Regions from separate parts of the Paraneptunicella aestuarii genome, predicted to be linked through region 1. Evidence: predicted binding sites of a transcription regulator. Region 1 holds the regulator's gene; each other region holds the start of a gene.
What was found. Region 1 encodes FNR, which switches genes on or off when oxygen is low (the NO sensors DNR and NnrR bind a similar motif). Its sites were predicted from a motif close to TTGATCTAGATCAA; they were not measured.

Region 1 (5,129 bases):
TCGCAGAATGGAAAGCAGAATGTCGCCCTGAAGACAAGCTGGATTATATCAAGTCATTACAAGCTCAAGGCAAACGCGTGTTAATGGTAGGCGACGGCATTAATGATGGCCCTGTTTTAGCACAGGCAGATATTTCCGTAGCCGCATCAGGCGCTTCGGATCTCGCCAAAAATGCAGCGGATGTCATTATGCTGGGCGGCAACATTAGCAAATTAATCGCGTTATTTCGTATCGCTCAAAAAACGCGCAATACTATCCGCACCAATATTCTCTGGGCATTGGGTTACAACACATCGGTATTACCCCTCGCCATGATCGGTTTTTTAACGCCCTGGATGGCCGTCATCGGCATGTCACTGAGTTCTATCATTGTTGTCTATAACTCTACCCGACTTCTTTCTGTTAATATTCCCGACATTGCTAATGTACAGAGTTCTGACAACAATCCACTCATGTCAGAAACAAAAGAAACGCCCAGAGAAACAGTATGAGTATTATTTACGTATTAATTCCATTAGCGATTCTCATTGTAGCCATCGCCATTGTGGTTTTCTTTTGGGCAGTAAAGAGCGATCAGTTTAATGATCTTGATAGGCAGGGATACAACATATTATTTGATGAGGACATTAAGCAGGATCATGCATCAAAAGAAGCTCCTACCTCAGTAAATAATCATCATAGCCAAGCAGAGAAAGAGGAACCGTCTGTACATGAGGGCTCTGTCAGCGAAGAAAACTCTCAGCAACCTTCCTCTTCTTCCAATCATGCACGTTGATCTGATAGCCGCTTTTTTAATTGGCCTCGCTGGCAGTGTTCATTGTGTGTCGATGTGCGGCGGTGTCGTCGCAGGTCTGAGCTTTGCGATCCCAAAAGAGAAAAACAAGCTGCCTTTTATCGCCACCTATAATATCGGCAGGATCAGCAGCTACACACTCGCTGGCGCAATTACTGGAACCTTTGGCAGTATATTCTCGCATCAAATACAAAATGGCATTGTCTGGTTAAACCTTCTTAGTGGCGTATTTCTGATCCTTGTCGCGGCTTACATTGGCGGCTGGTGGCGCATTCTCAGTTATCTGGAAAAGGCGGGCGGAAAACTTTGGAAACATATCAGCCCCATAGGGAAACGTTTCGTTCCTTTTAAATCTCCTATCTATGCCTTACCTTACGGCATTGTTTGGGGCTGGCTCCCCTGTGGATTGGTTTATTCAGCGTTAACCTGGAGTTTAGCGAGTGAAGCATGGCTTGATGGGGCATTAACCATGATGTTCTTTGGTATAGGAACTTTACCCTCAGTAATCCTGTTAGCATTATCGGGAAAAAGCCTGGCAAAAATGATGGAACGCCCTCAAACCAAACAAATAATGGCAGTTTTAATTTGCTTATTCGGAATTTATAGTATTTCCAAATCCTTGCCAGATATTCTATAGTACCCCTTGAACTAACACAGGAACAAAGCATGGCCGGTCACCCGAGTTCTTCTATTCATTGTCAAAATTGTAGTTTCAGTCAGCTATGCTTGCCTTTCAATCTCAATTCGAAAGAGTTAAGCAAGCTAGACGATATTATCCAGCGTAAACGTCCTATTCAGAAAAATGAGCGTCTATTCACCGCTGGTGATGGGCTAAAAGCATTGTATGCCGTTCGTTCAGGGTCATTTAAAACATTTACCGTGTCTCAAGATGGTGAAGAGCAAATCACCGCTTTTCATCTACCGGGTGAGATTATTGGGTTTGATGGCTTGCTGGAGTTAAAACACCAAAGCTTTGCTCAAGCGCTGGAAACGTCGATGGTATGTGAAATCCCCTACCAGACACTGGACGATCTTTCCGGTGAATTTCCTAAATTAAGACAGCAAATCATGCGCTTGATGAGTAATGAAATTCATCATGATCAGGAAATGTTTATGCTGTTGAACAAACGTACTGCTGAAGAGCGTTTAGCTTACTTTATTAAGAGTTTGTCGAATCGTTTCCATGATCGTGGCTTCTCCGCTAACGAATTCCGGCTCACCATGACTCGTGGCGAAATCGGAAACTATTTAGGATTAACGGTTGAAACGATCAGTCGTTTGCTAACGCGATTCCAAAAAGAAAATTTGATCGAAGTAAATGGCAAATTAATCAGCATTGTTAATCATCCCAAACTGGAAGAAAGAATGGGTTCACAGCGCAATACCTGCTCGGTGACTCTGCAATAATTCGTTGATTTTAAGTTTTATAATCAAGCCACATTTAAAGGCTGCTATTTTTAGCAGCTTTTTTGTATCCCGCTTTTTACTCCCTGCTATTTTCCTCTAATAAAACGAGTGTGAGATTAGAAAATCAGCAATAAAATGTATTGAAAAGAGTTAGTTTGATCTCAAACAAGTCAAAAACTTGCCTATATGGTCAAGCTAAACCATTATGTTAATGTAACTTTTAGTTGTAACTCTCTTATTACCAAGGTGGATAGAAATGGGTAACTTCCAAAAAATTCTGGCCGTTATAGATCCTACAATTCAAAAACAAAAATCGCTGGATAGAGCGATTGAGCTGGCAGAAAAAACAGGTGGAAGCATTACCGCCTTCCTTACCATTTATGACTTTTCCTATGAAATGACGACCATGCTTTCCGTTGACGAAAGAGAAGTCATGCGACAAGCCATGATCGACGACAAAGTGGATTGGCTTACCAGTATTGTTGATGCCCATCAGAAGCAAACCGATGTGCCCATCAATGTAAAAGTTGCGTGGCATAACCGCCCTTACGAAGGCATTATTATTGAGTGTATGGAGCAAGGCCACGATCTCATAGTAAAAGGCACTCAAAAGCACGATACACTTAAATCAGTTATTTTTACTCCAACAGATTGGCACCTGTTAAGAAAAGCGCCGGCTTCTGTTTTGTTAGTTAAAGAACACGATTGGCCAGCAAACGGTCAGATCCTTGCTGCGGTGAATGTGGGTACAGAAGACGAAGCACATCAGTCTTTGAACAAACGAGTTACCAAAACAGCCCACGATATGGCATCGATACTGAAAGCAAACGTTCATTTGGTGAATTCTTACCCTGGAACTCCGGTAAACATTGCCATTGAGATCCCGGAATTCGACCCTCAAGGCTATAACGAATCGGTAAAAGCCTATCACGATAAATGCATGACTTCCCACGCGCAAACTCATCAAGTTGCTTTGGAAAACTGCCACGTTAAGGAAGGCTTGCCTGAAGATGTTATTCCAGCAGTCGCTAAAGAAATCGACGCAGAATTAGTGATCATCGGTACTATCGGACGTGTCGGTATTTCTGCGGCGTTAATTGGTAATACCGCAGAGCACGTTATTGATATGCTGGACTGTGATGTTTTGGCGTTAAAGCCAGAAGGCTTTGAATCTCCTGTGCAGTTGAACTAGTTCTCGTCACACTTCATTTAATTCTACATATTCATTTTATAAGCCCTGTTTTTACATCAGGGCTTATTTTATTCTCCATACATACCATAATCTTGTCTCTTTTCGGCTCAAACCGGTATTTTAGGTTGATTATTTCCACTGGTCGGTGTACTTATCTAGCTGCTTCGATAACAACTTATTTTCATTACATTCACACACAAAAACTGGAAGCATCATGACAAATCACGGGAACATCACACACACATTAAAGCCAAGTAAGCTGTCGCTGGCGATATTGTTTGGATTAAGCTCTCTGGCCGGAGGTCTGTCAGCACAGGAGCAAGCTCCTGCCCAAGACTCTGCAAAACAAGAATATAGCGGTATCGAAATTATTAACGTTACTGCACAAAAACGTACCGAAAACCTTCAAGAAGTGCCTATCGCTATCAGCGCTTTCTCGGAAGATGCCATTCGTAAAATCGGTGCATCAGATTTAAATGATTTAGGCTTATACACTTCAGGTTTCGAATCAAATAACGCGACCGCAACGCAAACCACCTGGACAGTACGTGGCATCACCACCAATGACTTCGGTATCGGCCTTGACCCTGCGGTAGCCGTTTATATCGACGGTGTATACATCGGTCGTCGCGGTACGTCAAACCTGAACTTCAACGATGTGGAGCGCGTGGAAATCCTGAAAGGCCCTCAAGGTACGCTATTTGGTCGTAACTCTGCTGCTGGTGCAGTTAACATTATCACCAAATCACCCGTTATTGATTACGAAGGTAACGTTCGAGTGACTTTAGGTAACTACTACAAACGTAAATTTGAAGGCTTGGTTAACATCCCTATTAACGACAACTGGTCGTTCCGAGGTTCATATACTTCCAATAATCGCGATGGTTATTTAGACGCCATCGGTAGAGAAGACCTGGGTAATGAACACGATTGGGGTATTCGAGCCAGTTTATTTGCTGAATATGTGGATTTTGAAGCCGTGATTCGTGCTGACATTTCCAAGCTAAATCAAGATTCTCGTCCGGCAGTCACAATGAATACAGGCTACGGCCTTGGCGATCCTTTCGGCCCGGTTGAAACCGACGGCGGTGATGACGTATACGAAGCGCGTGACGTTAAGGGTATTTCTGCCGAGTTGAACTGGCATTTTGGCGACGTGACTTTCACGTCGATTACAGCCTATCGTGAATTCACACGTTACAACGGTATGGAAGATGACGGAAGCGCCTTTGACAGAGCCTATTTCGTGAGTGTTCTGGATGAAGACCAGGATCAGTTCAGTCAGGAATTCCGCTTAACGGGTGCATCAGACACTCTCAAATGGACTTTGGGCGCGACTTACTTTAAGGAAGACATCGCGCAAGATACTCACGCCAGATTTAAATTCCAAACCTTCGATGGTTTTGCGTTAACCAATGCAGGTCTTGATCCATCGTTGATTCCATCAATTCAGCCTGGTTTAGGTATGGCGGGTCTTTTCCTGACACGCATTCCAGCACAAACCTTAGGCGCTATTGCGGCTTCGACTATATTCACTCCTGAGCAGGTATTAGGTTTGATTGTTGCAGCAAACTATGGACGCCCATACGCAGAATCAACCTACAATAATAATGAGGTTGAAAGCTGGGCGGCTTATGCAGACGCCACCTACTCTATTACCGATAAGCTGGATTTAACCGTAGGTTTGCGTTACACGCGCGATGAGAAAACCTTTGATATCTTCACGCAATACCAGAA
Region 2 (5,129 bases), 2.3 Mb from region 1:
ATCATCTAATTTCGCTAATAATCGCTCCATTTGATCGACTTCTTTTAACGCCAATTTCTTGTCTGTATTTTGCAAAATAGAGATAGTCATCGAATGCAGGTTTTTCAGTTCCAGCAAAATAGATTGAGCCGCCACGGGGGGCATTGTCAGCGTTGTTTTGTCAACATATCGTAATCTCAAAGGCTCTCGTTGTTCCGATATAAATCGCTTTCTCAGAAAATGTGATATTTTCGGCTCCAAAGGTATCATTAGCAGCACGCCAATCACGTTGAACAAGGAGTGGTAAACAGCTAGCCAAAATGCCGCATTTCCTCCCATCAATTTTTGTTCATAAGCTTCCGAGAATACTTCAGATACCAACGGTAATAATAATAATGCGGCTGTACCGGCAACCAGATTAAAAATCACATGTGCCCAAGCGACTCGTTTAGCATTAGGTGTTGCACCAATAGTTGCCAATAATGCTGTTGAAGTTGTACCAACATTAGCACCGATTACCGCAGCAGCGCCTAACTCAAGAGGCACAGTTCCGGCATTAACCAACGTCAAAATCATTGCCATTGAAGCACTGGATGATTGCATTACAGCTGTCATAACAATACCGAGGCCAATAAACATCATGACGTGATACGTATCGAATGTTCCAGCATCCACAAAGGCAAAGCTTCCCTGATGATCGGCTAATGCGCTTTGCAGTAAATCCAAACCAACAAACAGCAAACCAAATCCGGCTAATGCACTGCCAACCGCTTTTAAACGGGCTCCCTGAGAGAGAATATGCAAGAAAGCACCAATACCCACTAACGGAAGCGCGAAGATCTCGACTTTTACCTTGAATCCGATCAGGGCAACGATCCAGCCTGTCATTGTTGTGCCAACATTACTGCCAAATACCACCCAGGCCGATTGCCCCATAGTAAGCAGTCCAGCATTGGCAAAACCAATGGTAGCCACAGTAACCACGCTGGAAGATTGAACGAGAGAAGTTAAGGTAAAGCCAGAAATAAAACCTCGGGTTTTGGTATTGGTTCCAGCATATAAATAATGTTCCAGCTTCTCTCCTGCCGATTGTTTTAAACCATCAGTAAGATGCAGCATTCCCAACAAGAACAAGCCTATTCCACCCAGCAATGTGCCAATCGCAATGATCAATTCAGGTTACCTTTTATTATTTTCTTTTATTGAATTACTTATGATTCGTTAACTTGCCCGTTAGGCTCCGTCGTCATATTTTCTTGCAGTTCAGCTTTCTCGGCAACCAAATTTCCAACAACGATAATGGCTCCAAACGTCGCAGACGATCGAATACTGACAAAAAGTCATGATGCCAATAAGAAGTATGGCAGTTAAATCCAGTTCAATACCAAAAACAGACGCTAAACACACCGTTGTTACTGACTAATACAAAGCATTTCACTCATGTTAACAGCAGTATACAACGATATAAGAAAGCGAATTATCTTGTTTTGTGGAAGATCAAATACAAAGGAATCAGTAAGTTAGGGGCTAATGGGAAGTAGATAATAAAAAACCGCTCCTTTACCTAAAATGGAGCGGCTTAATGTAATTACAAAAACCTACAGTCTAAATACCTGTTCCAAACTATCAGTCACCTGTAGAGAATTAGGAGCAAACCCTCAGCCGCAGGGAAGCGGCTGAGGAGCCTACATGGAAGTATCCACGGCGAGTTTGCGATAAATCTCTATGGGTGACTGACAATTAAACACTGCTATTTAGAGTTAGCAAATGTAAGGTTTCGCTTTTCCAGAGAAAAATTTACATAGTAACAAACTCTTCCGCAGAGGTTGGGTGAATGGCCACACAAGCATCAAAATCAGCTTTGGTCGCGCCCATTTTAATGGCGACGGCGAAGCCTTGCAGGATTTCATCCATACCCAAACCTATACCATGCAAACCAACCACTTTTTCGTCAGCGCCGGCACAAATCAACTTCATACGTGTTTCTTGACGATGACGAGTCACCGCGGTGTACATCGCACCAAAGCTGCTGTTGTAGACCTTAATATTATCTTCGCCATATTGCTCTTTGGCTTGTTTTTCAGTTAAGCCAATCGTACCAATGGCAGGGTGACTAAACATGACGGTCGGAACCAATGAATAATCCATTTTCGCTTCTGGCTTACCACCAAACAAACGTTCAGACAGCAAACGACCCGCTTTCACTGCGACAGGCGTTAGCTCAATCTTGCCGTTAACATCGCCTAGTGCATAAATATTCTTGGCGGTGGTATTTTCAAATTCGTCGGTTTTGATAAAGCCGCGTTCGTTCAACTCAACATCAGTATTTTCCAAGCCAATATTTTGTACGGCAGGAGAACGACCAATCGCCCAAATCACTTCATCGACAACCAAAGATTCGCCATTGGTAAAAGAAAGTGTCAAGCTTCCGTCAGCATTCTTCTCTATCTTTTCAGAAGTGCAGTGAGGATGCAGAGTCGGGCCGTGTTGTGTCATAAATTCCACCAATGTAGAACTCAGCATTTCGTCAAAATTACGTAACGGACGATCATGACGGATCACCAAGTGGGTTTCCGTACCTAGAGAATGTAATACGCCAGCCAATTCAACAGCGATATAACCCCCACCAATAACCGCAACGCGTTTTGGCTGCTCTTGCAAGGCAAAGAAACCGTCGGAATCGATACCTAAATCAGCGCCGGGAATATCCGGGAAGTTGGGTCTACCACCTGTTGCAATCAGGATATGATCAGCTGTGTATTCTTGACCATTTACCGACACCGTGTTGTTGTTCACAAACTTGGCGTAACCTTCAATACGAGTGATGCCATTCTTTGCCAATACTCTGTCGTAAGAGCCATGAATACGATCAATATAAGCTTCGCGACTATCAACCAAAGTTTTCCAATCAAAATTGTTCAGCGTGACATCAAAGCCATAGTCTTGTGCGTACAACTTGATTGCCTCAGCAACCTGAGCCCCAAACCACATGGCTTTTTTCGGTACACATCCAACATTGACGCAGGTTCCACCAACCACTTTACCTTCTATCAGAGCAACCTTTGCTCCGCGCATTGCGGCACGATTTGCCGAAGCAATACCACCACTTCCCGCACCTATACAAATATAATCAAAATCAGCCATTGCTATCTCATTCTTGGTTTGCCTGTGCATAACTTCGGATTTTTCACCGAGAAATGCAAATTGGTTTTTTATATGGGGTTGATTAACTTTATTGAAAGATACCAGAAAGAGGCAATCTCACACCGGCAACGGGTAATTATTTGCCTCATTATTCTCTTCTACATTCACTTTTTTGATCTATAACAAAAGAAACCGCCGCCATCATTTGAAAAAGGTCAATTCATGAACAAGACTGTATCGAGCAGGTAACACATCACATTGCAATTCACGCACTGATAACCGTTATCACAGAGGAGATGAACATGAGTTTTTTACCTAACCTTTTTCACAGCAGCAAAAACCACTCCCCCAGTTCACTACGTAACCAAATTGACAAGGTGTTTGAAAATTTCTTTACCGACTGGCCAGAGGTTAACCCTTACGATGAGCGTTCGACGAACTTTTTGAAGCCGGCTGTTGATGTAGCAGAAACCAATGAGCACTTTGAGATTAAAGCCGAATTACCAGACATGAAAAAAGAAGACATTCATCTGGAAATGCACGGCAATACGCTAGTGTTACACGGTGAAAAGAAATTCGAAAAAGAAGAGAAAAAAGACAAAGGCTATCATTTGATTGAACGTACTTACGGTTCATTCCGTCGCGTTATTCCATTGCCTTTTGAAATTGCAAATGAAGAATCAATACATGCCACTTATAAAGACGGCTTATTGACAGTAATGATTGCAAAGCCCAAAGAATCAATTGAGAAACAACGAAAAATTGATATCAAGTAAAAGGGCAAACGCCAGTTTTAAACATTCCTTCTACGCTAATATTTGCGTTTCACGACACTCACTCCAAGGCACTTCGGTGCCTCTTTTTTTGTTCGCGATCCACCATTCCAATGGAACAAGGCATAGCCCGAAATCTCTATGCCCTCTACACATTAAGCGAATACCTAAGCGAAAAAGTTCGCGTCTTCCTTGTTTACTTCTTTACCAATAAAACGATATAAGGAAACACCACAAAACAGAAGGATAATACTTACAGCAAAGTCAAACATATTACTCACCTTTCTTGTTGTATTCTAAATAAGCCCATTTCCGGCACCCAACTCGAAGAAAGCAGTATTCATGCCAAACGTGTAAAAAATTTCCTATAAATTTACACCCATGTACTGCTGGTTACATTCCTTACGCCTCGAATATGTTCTTATCGACAAAAATAGAAATAACTTAATAATGGATAATATTTTTCTTGTTTATTATTTACAACCCCAAACAACAATTAAAGGTTAATATTTATACCGAATTAAACTAAAGTATTAGCCATCCAGAGGTCTAATGCTCACAAAACTTTTACAATCTTTTGATATCTAAGGAGCAGAATTTGCTTGAGTTTTGCCGTTTAAATCCTATAAATGGGTAAAGAAGACAAATATAAATTCAGGACATCTCAATGAGCCATACCGACCTGCCTCGTTTCTCAGAAATCAAGCCAGAACATATTGTTGAACAAGTAAAATCCCTAATCGAAAAATGCAAATCGACGATTGAAGAAAAGTTAAAACAAGATCATTTCACTTGGGAAAACCTGATTACGCCAATTGACGAAGTAGAGGATGAGCTGAATAAATATTGGTCTCCGGTGTCGCATATGAATTCAGTGGTCAATACAGACGAATTACGTGAAGCCCATGATGCCTGCTTACCTTTAATTTCTGAATTCGGTACCTGGTTAGGCCAACACAAACAGTTGTTTGACGCCTACTGCCAAATTCGTGACGACGCCAGTTTCTCCTCTCTCAATGAGGCTCAGCAAAAAGTCCTTACCGACTCCATTCGCGATTTTGAATTGTCTGGCGTAGCGTTACCTGATGATAAGAAAAAGCGCTTTGGAGAAATTCGAGCTCGCCTTTCAGAACTCGCTTCAAACTTTGGTAATAACGTGATGGATGCCACTTTAGGTTGGACAAAACTGGTAACAGACGAAGAAGATTTGGCAGGTATCCCCGAAACCGCAAA
Region 3 (5,129 bases), 2.3 Mb from region 1:
CGACGCAGGAAGGAACACGTCAGCCCACTATGTATTTCCGCACAGATCATGGTTCAGGCAGGTTACGTCAAGAGCATGACAGTGGGCCAAAAGTTCAGGATATCCGCAAACACACCACCCATGCGTTTTTTAAAACCAAAGATCAGCAGGTAGCTTTTCATCGAGATTTAAGAGCGCAAGGAACAGGTCTCACTAGAACTCAATACCGAGAATTACGAGCTCACCATGGTGGACATCACACGCCAAGAGAAGGCTATTTTCATCATGAAGCGAGTTTCCAAGGGCATGGCGGAGGCAGTTTGGTTCACACTAATAGCCGAGGAGATGCAGCGAGGTTACATAAAAACGGTGGGCAGGTGGTTTCCAGCCAAAAACTTGAGACGCTGCGCGGTCAAACGTCAACTATCGCTCGTAGAATGGGAGTTTGATAGCCAACAGTCTTTAGCATTAAATTAATGTTAACAAATAGCAGTGCCGTTGCTTAACACATTGGGATAGTTTACGCAGACTCGCCGAAATTCCATCCGTGGAGGCTCCACAGCCGCGTCAACAAAATTGAAAGTCAGGCTGAGGGTCTGCTTAAAACTATCCAAAGGTGACTAATAACCTAACACTTTTATGCAGAATAGATTGTCAATTAAGCTTTTATACGCTGAATAGCATGTTCCAAATGCGATCTCGGGCAACCATAATTCAAGCGAATAAACTGCTTATTGCCAAAGTCTGCGCCCGGTGAAGGGCCTACGCCTTTGTCTTCAAAGTACTTCTGCGGAAGTGGCACATTTAAACCAGAAGCATCAACCCAAGCCAGATAAGTCGCTTGCGGTAGCAACATACGTAATCCTTCAATGGCATTGATTTCCTGATACAGGTAATCGCGGTTGCCACGCAAATAATCTAACAAGACTTTGTGCCAATGATCGCATTCGGTAAAGGCGGCTTCCGTTGCCACCAAGCCCATAATGTTCGCCCAAGGCAATAACCCCATTCCGGCATGATTATATTGAAAGCGCAGTTTGGCGTCGGGAATAATCGCAAATGACGTGCCTAAACCTGCAATATTAAAGGTTTTGCTGGCTGCCATCAGGGTAATGGTTTGGCTTTCAACACCAGCTAAAGTACCCGCAGGAATATGCTTGGCTTGTTGATCCAAGACCAGATCGCAGTGGATTTCGTCGGAGCACAGGAAGATGTCGTTTTCCTGACAAATACGCGCCACTTCCTTAAGCTCCGCTTCGGTAAGCACTGAGCCGACCGGGTTCATCGGGTTACACAGGATGAACATTTTCACTTTCGGATCCTGCGCTTCTTTTTCTAATTGCGCGAAGTCCAATGTCCAACGACCATCCACTTCAACGGTGTCGATATCAACACGTTCCATTTTATTGATCGCTGGTGCGGCTAACATGGGCGGGTAATTAGGGCTTTGCACCATAACCTTGTCGCCCGGTTCACAAAAAGCGCGGCATGCCAGATTAAAGGCAGGTACAACGCCCGGTGTCCAAACGATCCATTCCAGCTCAATGTCCCAGTTGTATTGCTTTTTCAACCAGTGTTTTACGGCTTCATTGGCGGGAGCATATTGGCTCGGATGGGTGTAACCCAAAATGCCGTGACCGACACGTTTATGCAGAGCATCCAGAATGGGCTGCGCACAGCTAAATTCGGTATCAGCAACCCACATCGGCAGTATGTCTTGTCCCTGATATTTAAGCCACTTGAGAGAATAGGTGTTATCGCGGGAAATAGTTTGAGAAAAATCCATGATGGGATGCCCTTTTTAATGATTCAGTATCAAGCATCAGATTGTAATGATTATTTTAGCTGTGCCTAGTGCGGAATTGTTCTTGATTGCTATAAGCTAGACTATTCATCAAAGCCTTTTGATAAATCAGCAGCAGCTTTTTGTTTAACCAGTTTCTTCACTTTTGCCAGTAAGTCTTTTGCCGTAAAAGGCTTACCCAGAAAATCATTCACACCCGCTTTAATCGCCTCGACCACTAATTCCCGAGAAGTGTTCCCGGTCACCATTAAAACTGGGGTGGTTTTGTCGAACTGACGGAATGCACGCAAAAAGTCCAGGCCATTCATGCCCGGCATTTCCCAATCACTGATGACCAGATCGAAGTAACCCTGGTTTTTTTGCAATTTTTGTAATGCTCTTTCTGACCCGCCAAACACCATGATATCGCCACAGTGAATTTCCTTGAGCATATGCGCTATCAAGGTTTGGGTGAGTTCTTCGTCGTCAATTAACATGATATTGGGGAATAATCCCGCATCAGAATCTGCCACGCTCAGCTTTTCCTCTGTTTAGGTGACCGCTTGGATCAAATATAGGCTTTCCAAACTGCGACTGCCAGAAAATAAACTACACTTACTTTTTGTTCTTCTTTTTCAAAGATTGCGTTTAAGAAAAAATATGGCTAACGGTTTTGTTGATCCGTATCAATTTTAATCAAACCGGGATTTGCCATACTGAACGCAAGTAAATTGTAGGAGAATCTACATGATTGATCGAGATAATGTTGGTGTAATGGATACTGCTGTTCGTTCTATTATTGCTTGTTTATTTTTTGCCTTGGCTGTTGAGCAGGTTTTACCCGATATGGTGAACATCGCGCTACTGGTACTTGGTTCTCTACTATGGGTTTCGTGTGCAACAGGTGTTTGCTACCTATATAAAATGCTGGGCATAGACACTTATCACGTGAACTAGATTGATGTGTTGCAAAGGACGCTTTCAATGTGGATTGGTAAGCTATAAGGCGGAGGTTAGACAGGGAAGTATCATTGCAGACACCCCCGTTTACATCATCTAAATAATCTGGTTCGAAAAAGTAAAAACGGCTGATATCTCTATCAGCCGTTTTTTTTTATATTTTCTATATTTTTCTGCATAGCGGCTTAATCACCGCCCAGTCGCCAAATCTCGTTGGCATTCAACCTGATGGTTGAGTTAAAGCCTAATTAGCTAATCGCGTAAAGCATCAATGCAGTAACGATTAACCCAGATACGCCAAAAAATCCGTACTCGATACGGTGTTTAATGGCACTATCACTAACCGGTTGAAAAAAGCTCATAATAATGCTGCTTAATCCCAAAACGAATGCCACTAGCATTAGGCCGAATAAAAATGCAGAACCCCAATCGCCCATATTGCGTATCCTATTAGTCAAAAGGACGGCTATTATGCCGTAATACTGGGATAAATATAGTGGGTTAGATCAATATTTGTCTAATCTGGAAGCGTGAAAACCCACATTAATTGCAATTGAAGAGGATCCATTGATTAATTCGGTAACTATTATAGGCGCAGGGTGGTTAGGCCAAGCTCTCGCAGAACATTTGCGCGATTCTGGCATGTCAATTTGCCTGTCTGCGCGCAGCAACGAAAAAGTACAAACCTTGAGTCAACAAGGCTGGCAAGCCAGCCAATTTGAATTAGGCAACTCGGTTCAGTCTTCCTTGGTTAATAAAGTTCAAAATGAGCATCACCTTGCCATCATCAATATCGCACCAGGACGACGAAACCTGGAACCTGAAACCTTCGTCGCCAATATGATTAAACTGATCGATGAACTCGTTATACTGGGCACAACTCATTTATTGTTTATTAGCACAACTTCTGTTTATGGCGACTTACAAGGAACCATTACAGAAACCACCAGCACGGCTCCAGGCACTCCCTCGGGAAAAGCCCATGTCGAGATAGAAAATTATATTAGACAGCGATTAGCCAAGGCGACCATTCTACGATTAGCCGGTTTAGTAGGTGGGGAGCGCCATCCAGCCAAAAGTCTTTCAGGAAAACTGGATATTCCTCACCCGAACCAGGTTGTTAATCTGGTACATCGAAACGATGTGATAAAAGCAATATCAGCAATTATTGATAACGATATATGGGGGCAAACATTGCACCTATGCTCGACAGAACATCCGACGCGAAAAGAGTATTATCAATGGGCTGCGGCAAGATTTAATCTGCCGAAACCAGAGTTTTTACCAGAGGGTTCGGATTCAATTTCTGGCAAATTAATTGAGGCTAAAAACACCATTAAGAAGCTGGGGATCACGCTGGATTATCCCAGTCCTTACGATATGATTTGATGAAAATTAGAGTTAGAGACCACTTAACGTTTAACTTAACCAGTAAGTAGTCTCTAACTATTTGAATGTTATCCAATTAAACCCGTGCCAAAAAACTTAATGGCAACAGTGTTAATGAAGATCAACAATAAAATCGCGGGGATAAAAGTACCGACCGAGAAATCAACGTACTTTTCATAAAAACTGCCTTTGTAGCTTGGTTCACCGTGATCCAGCTCTGCATTAAAGTTCGCCCGCTTCCAACGATAGATAACAAAGATACAAATCAGGAAGCCATTGAATGGCAAAATGGTGTCGTAGAACACATCCACCAGCACATCAAAAAATGACTTACTCTGACCCGCATAGCTAACGAAGCTGGTGAAAAAGTCCATCATGCCAAAGGAAGTAATGGAAACAATCGACAGGGTTAGCATGGCAACGCCCAGTACCAACAATGAAGTCTTACGATCTAAATTACGCTCGTCCATCAAGGCGGCATTGGGTACTTCCAAAATGGAAACCAAAGATGTAATCGCCGCGAAGAACACCAACAAGAAAAACACAGAAGCCACAACGCTTGCGCCGGTATAGCCAATAGAAGACTGAAGTGCCAGAAAAATCTTGGGCAAGAATGAGAAGATCATACTGACCGAAGAATCACTTAAATCAGCAGTATTGGTATCAGGGTTAAAAGAAAACACCGCAGGTAAAATCATCAAACCGGCAATAAAAGCAACGGCTGTGTCGGTCAAGGCCACCATTTTCGCAGCACCAGGCACACCATTACTACGGTTTAAATAAGAACCATAAGTAATCATGATCCCCATGCCCAAAGATAGAGAGAAAAAGGCTTGCGATAGTGCGGCACTCACCGTAGATGCAGTGATTTTGCTGAAATCAGGGATTAGATAATACTCAACACCTGCGAATGCGTTATCTAGTGTCAGTACAAAGATAACCATACCAATAAGCATGAAGAACAAAGTCGGCATAAGTAACTTCGCCGCTTTCTCAATACCTTCTTGCACGCCCCCCA

Region 2: a site for FNR is predicted at 3,296-3,309, ahead of KIH87_RS18900 (Hsp20/alpha crystallin family protein). Genes of this name have one in related genera too.
Region 3: a site for FNR is predicted at 2,439-2,452, ahead of KIH87_RS18785 (YgaP family membrane protein). Genes of this name have one in related genera too.

The regions. Positions count from the first base shown of each region.
Region 1 is NZ_CP074570.1:2,481,157-2,486,285, forward strand. Features, by position in the region: gene KIH87_RS10115 (heavy metal translocating P-type ATPase) at 1-491, shown strand, start outside; gene ccoS (cbb3-type cytochrome oxidase assembly protein CcoS) at 488-775, shown strand; gene KIH87_RS10125 (sulfite exporter TauE/SafE family protein) at 765-1,430, shown strand; gene fnr (fumarate/nitrate reduction transcriptional regulator Fnr) at 1,460-2,200, shown strand; gene uspE (universal stress protein UspE) at 2,457-3,392, shown strand; gene KIH87_RS10140 (TonB-dependent receptor) at 3,607-5,129, shown strand, end outside.
Region 2 is NZ_CP074570.1:4,808,967-4,814,095, forward strand. Features, by position in the region: gene KIH87_RS18890 (Na/Pi cotransporter family protein) at 1-1,152, opposite strand, end outside; gene gorA (glutathione-disulfide reductase) at 1,777-3,123, opposite strand; gene KIH87_RS18900 (Hsp20/alpha crystallin family protein) at 3,426-3,899, shown strand; gene prlC (oligopeptidase A) at 4,564-5,129, shown strand, end outside.
Region 3 is NZ_CP074570.1:4,783,071-4,788,199, forward strand. Features, by position in the region: gene KIH87_RS18770 (hypothetical protein) at 1-428, shown strand, start outside; gene KIH87_RS18775 (MalY/PatB family protein) at 638-1,765, opposite strand; gene KIH87_RS18780 (response regulator) at 1,867-2,295, opposite strand; gene KIH87_RS18785 (YgaP family membrane protein) at 2,510-2,719, shown strand; gene KIH87_RS18790 (hypothetical protein) at 2,971-3,159, opposite strand; gene KIH87_RS18795 (NAD-dependent epimerase/dehydratase family protein) at 3,290-4,111, shown strand; gene KIH87_RS18800 (sodium-dependent transporter) at 4,180-5,129, opposite strand, start outside.